3 regions of the Streptomyces sp. 147326 genome follow, and region 3 is predicted to be linked to each of the others. Evidence: riboswitches for the same ligand, from Rfam matches in the RefSeq annotation. Region 3 holds a riboswitch; each other region holds the start of a gene.

The links. A riboswitch is a leader RNA that binds a small molecule or an ion and turns the genes downstream of it on or off. The one in region 3 is predicted to bind cyclic di-AMP.
Positions count from the first base shown of each region.
Region 1: it holds a riboswitch for cyclic di-AMP, as region 3 does, so the genes downstream of both, RIU97_RS06965 (LysM peptidoglycan-binding domain-containing M23 family metallopeptidase) here and RIU97_RS11010 (M23 family metallopeptidase) in region 3, are expected to answer to the same signal.
Region 2: it holds a riboswitch for cyclic di-AMP, as region 3 does, so the genes downstream of both, RIU97_RS24655 (transglycosylase family protein) here and RIU97_RS11010 (M23 family metallopeptidase) in region 3, are expected to answer to the same signal.

Region 1 is NZ_CP134201.1:1,522,755-1,527,110, reverse strand. It holds gene RIU97_RS06975 (aspartate aminotransferase family protein) at 1-1,171, shown strand, start outside; gene RIU97_RS06970 (tyrosine-protein phosphatase) at 1,190-1,981, opposite strand; cyclic di-AMP (ydaO/yuaA leader) riboswitch at 2,264-2,469, shown strand; gene RIU97_RS06965 (LysM peptidoglycan-binding domain-containing M23 family metallopeptidase) at 2,474-3,451, shown strand; gene RIU97_RS06960 (SGNH/GDSL hydrolase family protein) at 3,615-4,356, shown strand, end outside.
Region 2 is NZ_CP134201.1:5,372,903-5,377,258, forward strand. It holds gene RIU97_RS24645 (cytochrome P450) at 1-245, shown strand, start outside; gene RIU97_RS24650 (transglycosylase family protein) at 316-1,371, shown strand; cyclic di-AMP (ydaO/yuaA leader) riboswitch at 1,651-1,823, shown strand; gene RIU97_RS24655 (transglycosylase family protein) at 1,827-2,519, shown strand; gene eno (phosphopyruvate hydratase) at 2,793-4,079, shown strand; gene RIU97_RS24665 (septum formation initiator family protein) at 4,180-4,356, shown strand, end outside.
Region 3 is NZ_CP134201.1:2,530,644-2,534,999, reverse strand. It holds gene RIU97_RS11015 (M16 family metallopeptidase) at 1-1,118, shown strand, start outside; cyclic di-AMP (ydaO/yuaA leader) riboswitch at 1,336-1,495, shown strand; gene RIU97_RS11010 (M23 family metallopeptidase) at 1,508-2,308, shown strand; gene RIU97_RS11005 (GntR family transcriptional regulator) at 2,493-3,170, shown strand; gene RIU97_RS11000 (HPr family phosphocarrier protein) at 3,482-3,763, opposite strand; gene RIU97_RS10995 (GNAT family N-acetyltransferase) at 3,948-4,356, shown strand, end outside.

The DNA of each region.
Region 1 (4,356 bases), 1.0 Mb from region 3:
CCGCCACCACCCGGTCGTCCGCCGGGCCCTGCACGACGTCCTGGACGCGCAGCTCGCCGACCTCACCCGCTTCGACTGCCAGCCGCTGCCGGGGCTGCTGGCCGAGAAGCTGCTCTCGTACAGTCCGCACCTGGACCGGGTCTTCTTCGGCAACAGCGGCACCGAGGCGGTGGAGACGGCCCTGAAGTTCGCCCGGTTCGCCACCGGGCGGCCCAGGATCCTCTACTGCGACCACGCCTTCCACGGCCTGACCACGGGCTCGTTGTCGGTGAACGGGGAGGGCGGGTTCCGCGACGGCTTCGCCCCCCTGCTCCCGGACACGAAGATCGCCCTGGGTGACCTGGGAGCCCTGGAGCGGGAGCTCCGCAAGGGCGACGTCGCCGCCTTCGTCGTGGAGCCGATCCAGGGCAAGGGGGTACTGGAGGCCCCGCCCGGGTTCCTGCTCGCCGCGCAGGAACTGCTGCACCGGCACAAGGCGCTGCTGATCGCGGACGAGGTGCAGACCGGCCTCGGACGTACCGGGGACTTCTACGCGTACCAGCACGAGCCGGGCGTGGAACCGGACCTGGTGTGCGTGGCCAAGGCGCTGTCGGGCGGCTACGTGCCGGTCGGCGCGACCCTGGGCAAGGACTGGATCTTCAAGAAGGTCTACTCGTCCATGGACCGGGTGCTCGTCCACTCCGCGAGCTTCGGGTCCAACGCGCAGGCGATGGCGGCCGGGCTGGCGGTGCTGTCGGTCATGGAGGACGAGGAGCTCGTCGCGCACGCCCGGGCCACGGGTGACCTGCTGCGCGGGCGGCTCGCGGCCATGGTGGACGAGTACGAGCTGCTGCACGAGGTGCGGGGGCGCGGGCTGATGATCGGCATCGAGTTCGGCCGGCCGTCCTCGCTGGGGCTGCGCAGCCGGTGGACGATGCTGCAGGCGGCCCGCAAGGGGCTCTTCGCCCAGATGGTCGTGGTGCCGCTGCTCCAGAAGCACCGGATCCTCACCCAGGTCTCCGGGGACCACCTGGAGGTCATCAAGCTCATCCCGCCGCTGGTCGTGGACGAGCGGGACGTCGACCGGTTCGTCGGCGCCTTCCGCGCGGTCATGGACGAGGCGCACGGCGGGTCCGGGCTGATGTGGGACTTCGGCAGGACGCTGGTGAAGCAGGCCGTCGCCCAGCGCTGACGGCCCGCTCCGGGCGGTCTACTCCAGCAGTTGGTCGCGCAGCCGGCCGAGGGTCTCGGGCTTCAGCCCGAGGCCCTCCGCCAGGTAGGGGTCCACCCCGCCCCAGGTCTCGTCGATGGTCTCGAACGCGGCGACCAGGTACTCGGCACGGGCGTCGAAGAGCGGCGCGAGGAGCTCCATCACCTCGGGGGAGCGGGCCTCGTCGGACGCGCCGCTGCGGCGCACCCGGTAGCGGCGGTGCGGGGCGTTTGACTCCAGGTAGTCCGCCACGATCGCCTCGCGCCCGACGCCCAGCGCGAGCAGGGTCACGGCGATCGACAGGCCGGCCCGGTCCTTGCCGGCCGCGCAGTGCAGGAGGGCGGGGACGCTGTCCTCGGCGAGCGCGTGCACGACCCGGCTGTGCTCGGCGGTGCGCTGCTCGATGATCCTGCGGTACGAGTTCGTCATCCGGGCCGCGGCCTTGCCGTCGCCCAGGATCGCGCGCAGCTGCCCGAGGTCGCCGTCGCGCACCAGCCGCCAGAACTCCCGGCCGTCGGCCGGATCCGAGAGCGGGATGTTCACGTTCCGTACGCCGGGCAGTTCCACGTCCGGCCCCTCCAGCGCGTGGTCGGCGCCGTTGCGGAAGTCGAAGACGGTGTGGAGGCCGAGCGAGGCGAGGAACTCTGCATCGGTTTCGGTGGCATGTGCGAGATGTCCGCTTCGGAAGAGTCGTCCCGTCCTGACCCTTCGTCCATCAGAAGTCGGCAATCCGCCCACATCACGGAAATTGCGCACTCCGGTCAGCTCCGGCTCCTGTATCTGCTGGGTCACGTGAGCTCCTCCGCTTTCTGGTGAGACATCTGTCCGAATTGAGCTGGTTGGCGCCAACTTGCCATATCCGGAGGCGAGATCGGGCACGTCCCCGTGAGCCAGATCATACGGTGACCGTGAGTGCCTGATCGCGAATGCCGAATGGCCCCGTCAGGGGGGTTGTTGACGGCGGGTAATGGACGGAGGGTGACCGGAATTTCGCCGATTCCCCATCCCTGTGATTCCGTCAGGAAATTCGTGGCTTGTTCCCTGCTGGCGCAAGGGATTACCTTCGCGATCGATCCGGGTGGATCGCCGAATCCTGCCGCCGCCCGGAAACCGCACCCGACCATTCGTGCGGCAGGAGCGGGGGAACCAGGTAAGCCGCTGTTCCGGAGATCTTTTCGCCGGGACGGCTCGGGGTGAAGACGTACATGTGCCGTTCATGTACGTCCGGACATCTCCAGTCCGAACCCGACAGCTCACCTCGCAGGCGCCGGAGAGGAATTCGCCATGCCTGCAAAGGGTAAGCACCGCCGACCCAAGTCCCTTTCGATATCGCGCGGTTTCGCCGTCGCAGGCACCGGCGGCGCGGCCCTCGCGCTGCCGCTGATCGGCGCGGCCGGCGCCCACGCGGGCGGCTCGCCGGCCGCCGCGACCGCGGTGGCCCCCGCGGTGGCCCCGCAGCTCCCCGTAGCACTGCAGGCCGCGCCCGCCGCCGCCGTGCAGAGCGCGCCGAGCGTCTACACGGTCGTGCCGGGCGACTACCTCTCCAAGATCGCCGCCGAGCGGCACCTGTCCGGCGGCTGGGAACAGCTGTACGCCGACAACCGCGAGGCGGTCGGCGCCAACCCGTCGCTGATCCACCCCGGCCTGAAGCTGAACCTCGGCGGTGCGGCCGAGGCGGCTCCGGTGGAATCCGCTCCCGAGGCCGCTCCCGAGGCCGAGGCCGCTCCGCAGTCCGCCCCCGAGGCGGCGCCGAAGGCGGCTCCCAAGGCGGCTCCCAAGGCGGCCCCGAAGCCGGCCGCGAAGGCCCCCGCGCGGCCGGACCCCGCCGCCGAGGCTCCCGCCGGGCAGCAGTCGGCCTCCGGCTTCGTCGCCCCGCTCGGCGGCGGCATCTCCACCCAGTACAAGGTCGCGGGCAGCATGTGGTCCTCCGGTTACCACACCGGCGTCGACTTCATCGCGAGCTCCGGTACCACCGTCAAGGCCGTCGGCGCGGGCACCGTGGTCTCCGCCGGCTGGAGCGGTGCGTACGGCAACGAGGTCGTCATCCGGCACGCGGACGGCAAGTACTCCCAGTACGCCCACCTGTCCCAGTTGTCCGTCTCCTCCGGCCAGAGCGTCACCGCCGGCCAGACCCTCGGCCTCTCCGGCTCCACGGGCAACTCCACCGGCCCGCACCTCCACTTCGAGATCCGCACGGGCCCCTCGTACGGCTCCGACATCGACCCGCTGGCCTACCTCCGCTCCAAGGGCGTGAGCATCTGACGGCACCCGCCGTCGGAGCACGGACACGCGTGAGGCCGGGACCCGAGGGGGGTCCCGGCCTCATGTGTACTTATTCCTTATCCCCCACGTGGTAGAGATCACGGTCCGTCAACCCCTCATTACGTTGGCGTAGGTTGGTTACGGGAGTGAAGGATGGTGTCCCGTGGCAGCGACGACGACCAAACTCAAGACCATCGGCTCGTACGCGGCGATCGGGGACAGCTTCACCGAAGGCGTGGGGGACCCGGGACCCGGGGATTCGCATCTCGGCTGGGCGGACCGGCTCGCCGTACTCCTGGCCGATCAGCGCGACGAGCACGACTTCCGTTATGCGAATCTGGCGGTGCGCGGGAAGCTCCTCGACCAGATCGTGGCCGACCAGCTTCCGAGAGCCAAGGCCCTCGCACCGGACCTGGTCAGCTTCTGCGCGGGCGGCAACGACATCATCCGGCCCGGCAGCGACCCGGACCACGTGGCGGAACGGTTCGAGGCGGCCGTGGCCGACCTCGCCGGCGCGGTCGGCCAGGTCATGATCACGACCGGCTTCGACACCCGGGGCGTGCCGGTCCTCAAGCACCTCCGGGGCAAGGTGGCGACGTACAGCGCGCACGTGCGCGCCATCGCCGACCGCTACGACTGCCCGGTGCTCGACCTCTGGTCGCTGAAATCCGTACAGGACCGGCGGGCGTGGGACATGGACCGGCTGCACCTCTCGCCCGAGGGGCACACGCGGGTCGCGCTGCGGGCGGCGCAGGTGCTCGGGCTGGACGTGCCGACCGATCCCGACCAGCCGTGGCCGCCGCAGCGGCCGCGCGGCTCGGTGGACGTGACCCGCGACAACATCCAGTGGGCCCGCGACCACCTCGTGCCGTGGATCGGCCGGCGGCTGCGCGGGGAGTCCTCCG
Region 2 (4,356 bases), 2.8 Mb from region 3:
ACAACCAGCACCTCGGGTACGGGCACGGCATCCACTACTGCCTGGGCGCTCCGCTCGCCCGGCTCGAAGGGCAGACGGCGCTCGCGACCCTGCTGACGCGGCTGCCCGATCTGGAACTAGCCGTTCCACCCCAAGACCTGCGCTGGCGCGGGGGGTTGATCATGCGAGGGCTACGTACTCTTCCCGTCCGGTTCACGGCTCAAAACACTTGCGCGGCTTCTGATGAAAAGTCAGATCCCGCTTGAACTTGTGACAATCGTTCGAGGCCCGCTAGGTTCTGCCGTTACCCCGCTGTTATGCGAAAGGTGCACCCTCATGCGTTCCGGGAACGGCCGCCACAGACGCCCCCGCCAGGTCCCCGCGCTGGTAGTCACAGCCGGAGTCACTGGCTCCGCGCTGGCTCTGCCGCTGCTAGCCGCCACCAATGCCACCGCTGCCGACACCGCGACCTGGGACAAGGTCGCCGAGTGCGAGAGCGGCGGCTCCTGGAGTGCCAACTCCGGCAGCGGCGCGTACGGCGGGCTGCAGTTCACCCAGGAGGAGTGGCAGAGCGCCGGCGGACTCGACTTCGCCGAGCGGGCCGACCTCGCGAGCCGGTCCCAGCAGATAGCCGTGGCCGAGCGGGTACTGGCCTCGCAGGGACCGCAGGCGTGGCCGCTGTGCGCCACCTCGGCCGGCCTGGAGCAGCAGGGCCCCGCCGCCAAGGTGGACCCGGGCCTGCCCGGCACCTCCGGCCCGATCGCCCCCTCCCCCTCCCGCCCGGACGACGCGGTGCCGTCCACCACCGGCGGCGAGCCGGCCAAGGACTTCGGCGCCCCGACCCACGCGGCGCCCAGCCCGACCGGCAGCCCCTTCCTCATCCCCGACGCGCCGTCCGTCGGACTGCCCGTCATGCCGGCGCCGGACGTTCCGACGACGCCTCCCGCCGACCCGTCCCAGCCGGTGCTCCCGGGCACCCCGGGCACCCCGGGCACCACGCCGCTGCCGCCCGCCGACCCGACGGCTCCGACCCTCCCGGTCGACCCCTCGGCGCCCACGACCCCGCCCGCCACCCCCGGTGCGACCCCGGTGGACCCCGCCGCCCCGACCGCTCCGGCGACGCCGGGCGCCGCTCCGGAAGCCGCTCCGGAAGCCACTCCGGGCGAAGGCAGCGGCAAGCACCGCGGCGCGCCCGCGGCCGAGGCCCCGGTCCCGTCTGACGCCGCGTCGAAGCCCACGTACACGGTCCGGGAGGGCGACAGCCTGGCGACCATCGCGGTTGCCAAGGGAGTCAAGGGCGGCTGGAACGGGCTCTACGAGGCCAACGAGCAGGTCATCGGCGAGGACGCCAACCTGATCAAGCCCGGCCAGAACCTGGATCTAAGCACGTAATAGGGACACTTCAACCACCCGGAAAGACCTGATTGTCGGTTATCTGTAAGTGAGACATGCGTCTCTTCCGGTCAACTGGCGTGTCCCGCCTCGGGGCTTCCGCAAACCCCGCCCTCACCTGCGCAAACGCCCCTGCGGGGAGCGCAAGTAGGGGCCCCCTCTCCCCGATGTTCCTCGTTGAACATCGGGGAGAGACCTGTCTACCTTCTGAATCGCCCGCCACCGCGGGCTCCTTCGACCGCATCGCCGAATCCTGCCGGCGGACGGGGGGAACAGTCGTCGCGTCAAGCGCCGAAGGCAGGAGCGGGGGAACCAAGGTAGGTGCCGGGAGCGGCCGTTGAGAGACGGTCACGCCACCGGCTAGGGGTTAAGACGTGCGCTAGGTCGCACGGCCGGGCAACTCACTCGCCCGAACCCGACAGCTCACCTCGCAGGCGTCGGTGAGGAGAAACTCCATGCTGCTTTCCGGCAAGGGCAAGCACCGTCGCGGCTCCAAGGCCGTCCGCATCGTCACGCTCGCCGGTGTCGCCGGTGTGGCCGTCGCCGCCCCCCTGATGGCCGCGGGCACCGCCAGCGCCGCCACCGCGTCCGAGTGGGACAAGGTCGCCCAGTGCGAGTCCGGCGGCAACTGGTCCATCAACACGGGCAACGGCTACTACGGCGGACTGCAGTTCTCGTCCTCCACGTGGGCCGCGTACGGCGGCAAGTCGTACGCCGCGCAGGCCAACCAGGCCTCGAAGTCCCAGCAGATAGCCGTCGCCGAGAAGGTCCTCAAGGGTCAGGGCAAGGGCGCCTGGCCGAGCTGCGGCAAGGGCCTGTCGAACTCCTCCTACACCGGTGGCGGCACGGAGACCTCGACGCAGAACAAGCCGAAGGCCGACTCGAAGAAGACCGAGCAGAAGGTCGCCCCGAAGGTCGCGCCGAAGAAGGAGACCAAGCGCTCCGAGGCCCCGACCACCCGCTCCGAGCGCCCCGCCGCCCCGAAGACCGGCAACGGCTCGTACGAGGTCAAGGCGGGCGACACCCTGGGCACCATCGCCGAGGCCAACGGCGTCAAGGGCGGCTGGGAGAAGCTCTTCGAGCTGAACAAGGACATCGTCTCGGACGCCGACCTGATCTTCCCGGGTCAGAAGCTGAAGCTCAGCTGAACACTGCGGCAATAGCCGCAGGAGCGTGCGCAACGCACAGCATTCCCCCCGCCCGGCGCGTCTCCCCCCACGCGCCGGGCGGCGGCGTGCGTACCGGGTGACGGGCGATATCCAGAGACCTATGTCCCGGAAGAGGGGTATTCGGTCCCTTTTTCGTCCCAGGGGTCGGGCGGTCGGGCGGTCGAGTGCTCCGGGCCGGTTAGGCTCTAAGCGGCAGGGCCGTCCCACGGCCTGACACGCCACCGCACACCCAGCGTCACATCCCAGAAGGAGATGCTCGTGCCGTCCATCGACGTCGTCGTAGCCCGGGAAATCCTGGACTCCCGAGGCAACCCCACGGTCGAGGTCGAGGTGGGCCTCGACGATGGCAGCACCGGCCGTGCTGCAGTTCCGTCCGGCGCCTCCACCGGTGCATTCGAGGCCATCGAGCTCCGTGACGGTGACCCCAACCGTTACTTCGGCAAGGGTGTCGAGAAGGCCGTCCTCGCCGTCATCGAGCAGATCGGCCCGGAGCTCGTCGGCTACGACGCCACCGAGCAGCGCCTGATCGACCAGGCCATGTTCGACCTGGATGCCACCGACAACAAGGGCTCGCTCGGCGCCAACGCCATCCTCGGCGTCTCCCTCGCCGTCGCGCACGCCGCGTCCGAGGCCTCGGACCTTCCGCTCTTCCGTTACCTCGGCGGTCCGAACGCGCACCTGCTGCCCGTTCCGATGATGAACATCCTCAACGGTGGGTCGCACGCCGACTCCAACGTGGACATCCAGGAGTTCATGATCGCCCCCATCGGCGCGGAGTCCTTCTCCGAGGCGCTGCGCTGGGGTGCCGAGGTCTACCACACCCTCAAGAAGGTCCTGCACACCAAGGGCCTCTCCACCGGCCTGGGCGACGAGGGCGGCTTCGCGCCGAACCTGGAGTCCAACCGCGCCGCGCTCGACCTCATCGTCGAGGCCATCAAGCAGGCCGGCTACACCCCGGGCAAGGACATCGCGCTCGCGCTCGACGTCGCCGCGTCCGAGTTCTACAAGGACGGCAAGTACGAGTTCGAGGGCCAGTCCCGCTCGGCCTCCGAGATGACCGACTACTACGCCGAGCTCGTCGAGGCGTACCCGCTCGTCTCCATCGAGGACCCGCTGTTCGAGGACGACTGGGCCGGCTGGAAGACCATCACCGACCGCCTCGGCGCCAAGGTCCAGATCGTCGGCGACGACCTCTTCGTCACCAACCCCGAGCGTCTGGCCCGCGGTATCGAGGAGGGCTCCGCGAACGCCCTGCTCGTCAAGGTGAACCAGATCGGTTCGCTGACCGAGACCCTGGACGCCGTCGAGATGGCCCAGCGCAACGGCTTCAAGTGCATGATGTCCCACCGCTCCGGTGAGACCGAGGACGTCACCATCGCCGACCTCGCCGTCGCCGTGAACTGCGGTCAGATCAAGACCGGCGCCCCGGCCCGCTCGGACCGCGTCGCCAAGTACAACCAGCTGCTGCGCATCGAGGAGATCCTCGACGACGCCGCGGTGTACGCGGGCCGCAGCGCCTTCCCGCGCTTCAAGGGCTAATCACCCCCCTGAGGGGCTGGCCTCCGTACGTCCCCGCACTCGGTCCCGTACCGTGTGCGGGGACGTATTTGCGTAGTGCGTACACAGGGGAGGCGGACCAATGGCCGGGAACCGGGATCGGTTCTCCACCTTCTCCACCGCGACCAGGCTCAAGCAGCTCGGCGAGCGGACCGCCGCCCACGTGTACCGCTCGCAGTCGCGCCGGCAGGTCCGCCGCAGCCGGCTCACCGGCCGGGCCGCGCTCCTGGTGCTCGTCCTCTGTACCCTGGTCGTCGCC
Region 3 (4,356 bases):
CCGAGCTGGAGCGCTGCGGCGCCACTCTCGACGCGCACGCCGACCACCCGGGCATCCGGGTCTCCCTGGAGGTCCCGGCCTCCCGGCTGGCCAAGGCGCTGAGCCTGCTCGCCGAGGCGCTCCGCGCCCCCGCCTTCGCCGACGCCGAGGTGGACCGCCTGGTGCGCAACCGGCTCGACGAGATCCCGCACGAGCTGGCCAACCCCCAGCGCCGCGCCGCCAAGCAGCTCTCCAAGGAGCTGTTCCCGGCGTCCCTGCGGATGTCCCGGCCGCGCCAGGGCACCGAGGAGACCGTGGCCCGGATCGACTCCGCCGCGGTACGCGCCTTCTACGAGGCCCACGTACGCCCCGCCACCGCCACCGCGGTGGTCGTCGGCGACCTGACCGGCATCGACCTGGACGCCGTGCTGGCGGACACCCTGGGCGCGTGGACGGGCAACACCGCCGCGGCCCTTCCGGTGCCGCCGGTGACCGCCGACGACACCGGCCGCGTGGTCATCGTGGACCGGCCCGGCGCGGTCCAGACGCAGCTGCTGATCGGCCGGACCGGGCCGGACCGCCACGACCAGGTCTGGGCGGCCCAGGTGCTGGGCACGTACTGCCTGGGCGGCACCCTCACCTCCCGCCTGGACAAGGTGCTGCGCGAGGAGAAGGGGTACACCTACGGCGTGCGCGCCTTCGGCCAGGTGCTGCGCTCCACCGCCGACGGCAAGGGCGCCTCGATGCTCGCCATCAGCGGCTCGGTGGACACCCCCAACACCGGACCGGCGCTGGAGGACCTCTGGAAGGTACTGCGCACCCTCGCGGAGGGCGGTCTGACCGACGCCGAACGCGACGTGGCCGTACAGAACTTGGTGGGCGTGGCCCCGCTGAAGTTCGAGACGGCGGCCTCGGTCGCCGGCACCCTCGCCGACCAGGTCGAGCAGGAGCTGCCGGACGACTACCAGGCGCAGTTGTACGCGCGCCTCGCCGAAACCGGCACCGTGGAGGCGACCACGGCGGTCGTGAAGGCCTTCCCGGCGGACCGCCTGGTCACGGTCCTGGTGGGCGACGCGGCGGTGATCGAGGAGCCGGTGCGCGCCCTCGGGATCGGTGACGTCACGGTCGTCACCAACTGACCTGTCGGTGACGGCCGGCTGACGGTCGACGGACGGATCGCGCAGGGGCTCTGGCGGGCTTATCCGCCGGAGCCCCTTTTGTCCGTTTGGTGGCTAGGTTGCTTGTATGGGGTGTGGCGTACGCAACAAAAAGGCGCGTCTGTTTGGCGATTGACTGATGATCCGCCTAGCGTCGGGCGTGCTGTCCGTCAGTTGTGCCCGCCGCACCCGCGGCACCGGACAGCGATCGCCGAGTCCCCGTCAGGCGCGAGCCTGGGGAGCCGGGGACCCACATGAGTCCCTGGGGTGAATCGGACCCCCTCGCAAGAGGAGGCCCGTAGGAGACCTTCCTGCTCCGAACCCGTCAGCTAACCCGGTAGGCGAGAAGGAAGGAAAGGATCAAACCCTTCATGGCGTTTGGCAGTCGTCCCGCTGGTACCGGTAAGCACCGTGGCTCCAGCCGTCTGAGCAAGAAGACCGCCGGTTACGCCGGTATCGCCGCGATCGCCACCACGGGTGTCGTCGGCTCCCTCGCCGCCCCGGCCTTCGCCGCGGACAACCACAGCAGCTCCGCCCCGGAGAACGGGCTGGGTGCCGTGGTCGTCGCCGAGGACCTCGCGGGTGACATCGCCGACCAGGCCGATTCCCAGCACCGCGCCGCCGAGCACGCCGCCGCCAAGGCGCAGGCGGAGGCGGAGGCCAAGCAGAAGGCCGCCGAGTCCAAGCGCCTCGCCGAGGCCAAGGCGAAGGCCGAGCGCGACGCCGCCGAGCGTGCGGCCCGCGAGGAGGAGCGCAAGCGCCTCAACACCTTCGTCGCCCCGGTCGACGGCTCGTACGTCAGCACGCAGTACCACGCGGGCGGCGGCATGTGGTCCTCCGGCAGCCACACCGGCATCGACTTCCACGCGGCCTCCGGCACCTCGGTCCACGCGGTGGGCGTCGGCACCGTCGTCGAGGCCGGCTGGGGCGGCGCGTACGGCAACAACGTCGTCATCAAGCACAACGACGGTACGTACACCCAGTACGGGCACATGACCTCGCTGAACGTCTCCGTCGGCGAGCAGGTCACCCCCGGCCAGCAGATCGGCCTGTCGGGCTCCACCGGCAACTCCAGCGGCCCGCACCTGCACTTCGAGGCCCGCACGGGCTCGCAGTACGGCTCGGACATCGACCCGATCGCGTACCTGCGCTCGCACGGCGTCAGCCTCTGACCCCGTCCCGCACCGCTTCACCGAAGGCCCCGGCTCCCCGAGCCGGGGCCTTCGTGTTGCGTCTTTGTGCAAATGTTTCGCTTTTCCGGCCGCTCTCGGAAATTATCGTGTGTTGCAATAGAGTCGCAGCACGCGCATGTGCGTGCAATGAGGCTGGCAGTCGGAAATAGGCGGAGGTTCGGTCTTGCGTATTCCTGCGCACGCGGTATGCACAGCAATCCGCGACGACATCGTCTCCGGGGTGTTCGAGCCGGGCGGCCGGCTGACCGAGGAGGTGCTGGCCCGCCGGTACGGAGTCTCGCGCGTCCCGGTCCGCGAGGCACTGCGGACCCTGGAGTCCGAGGGCTTCGTGACCACGCGGCGCCATGCGGGGGCCTGTGTGGCCGAGCCGACCGAGCAGGAGGCCGCGGACCTCCTGGAGGTGCGGATGCTCCTGGAGCCGCTGGCGGCCGCCCGGGCCGCCCGGCGGCGCACCGAGGCGCACCTCAAGGTGCTGCGCGGGCTGGTCAGGCTGGGGCAGGAGCGGGCCAGGCGGGGTCAGGGGGAGGATCTGCGGTCCCTGGGCGGCTGGTTCCACGAGACGCTCGCGCAGGCCTCCGGCAGCCCCGGGCTGGTCGCGCTGCTTACGCAGATGCGGCACAAGGTGGCGTGGATGTACGTGGTGGAGGCGCCGGTGCGGCCCGTGGAGTCCTGGGCGGAGCACGGCGCGATCGTGGACGCGGTGGCCCGGGGGGACGCGGAGCGGGCGCGGGCGCTGACCATGGTCCACGCCGACCGGGCCGTGGGCGCGCACCGGCTGCGGCTCCGCCCGGCGGTGAGCACTTCGCAACCTGCCGTAAACATGTCGAGCGGCCGGCATTAACAGGAGACGTATACAAAGGATGGCGTCGGGCACTGCCGCCGGAATTCGCGGCCGGTGTGAATTCCGGCGTGAGTGGCGCGAGTGGCATGGGTGGATCGCGGCCGGAATTGATTTCCGGCTGCCGAATTTCCCGCGAAGCTGAATTCCGGTGGAGCCCGCCGTGCGCGCATTACCGGCTTCCCGACGGTCCGGCGCCCGGTCGGGCACCGCGGATCCAGGCGGGCGGCGAACGGCAGACGCCGAGGCCGCGGCCCCCTGGTGAGCGGGGGCCGCGGCCTCGGCGCGGTACGGCGTGGGTCGAACCCGAAGGGTCAGACGGTCTCGGGGAGCTCCTCGAGACCCTCGGCGACCAGCTTGGCGAGGCGGTCCAGTGCGGCTTCCGCGCCCTCGGCCTCGGAGGCGAGGACGATCTCCTCGCCGCCCTGGGCGCCCAGGCCCAGAACCGCCAGCATGGAGGCGGCGTTGACGGGGTCGCCGCCGGACTTCGCGATGGTCACCGGGACGCCGGAAGCGGTCGTCGCACGGACGAAGATCGAGGCGGGACGAGCGTGCAGGCCCTCGGCCCAGCCGACGTTGACGCGGCGCTCTGCCATGGTGATGCCCTTCAGGTTCTTACGGTTGTCTAGACCAGTCTCTCACGACGCCCGGAATGCTCCGACCGACCTTCGGCCCGAACCTGCCGCCGTTCGACCTTCCCCAGCTTGCACTTATTTGTCCTGTGTTGCCTCATGCGCCGCGCGGGGGCTGCCCGGCCCCTCCCGGCCTTAAGGTGGCCCCATGACCATCGAGTCGGACCCCTCGTACCCGGCCCACTGGGAAGCCGATGTCGTCCTCCGCGACGGCGGCACCGCCCGGATCAGGCCCATCACCACCGAGGACGCGGGCCGGCTCGTCAGCTTCTACGAGCAGGTCTCCGACGAGTCGAAGTACTACCGGTTCTTCGCCCCCTACCCCCGGCTCTCCGACCGCGACGTGCGCCGCTTCACGCACCACGACTACGTGGACCGGGTGGGCCTCGCGGCGACCATCGGCGGGGAGTTCATCGGCACCGTCCGCTACGACCGCATCGGCCCCGACGGCCGGCCCGCCTCGGAACCCGCCGACGAGGCCGAGGTCGCCTTCCTCGTCCAGGACGCCCACCAGGGCCGCGGGGTCGCCTCCGCCCTCCTCGAACACATCGGGGCGG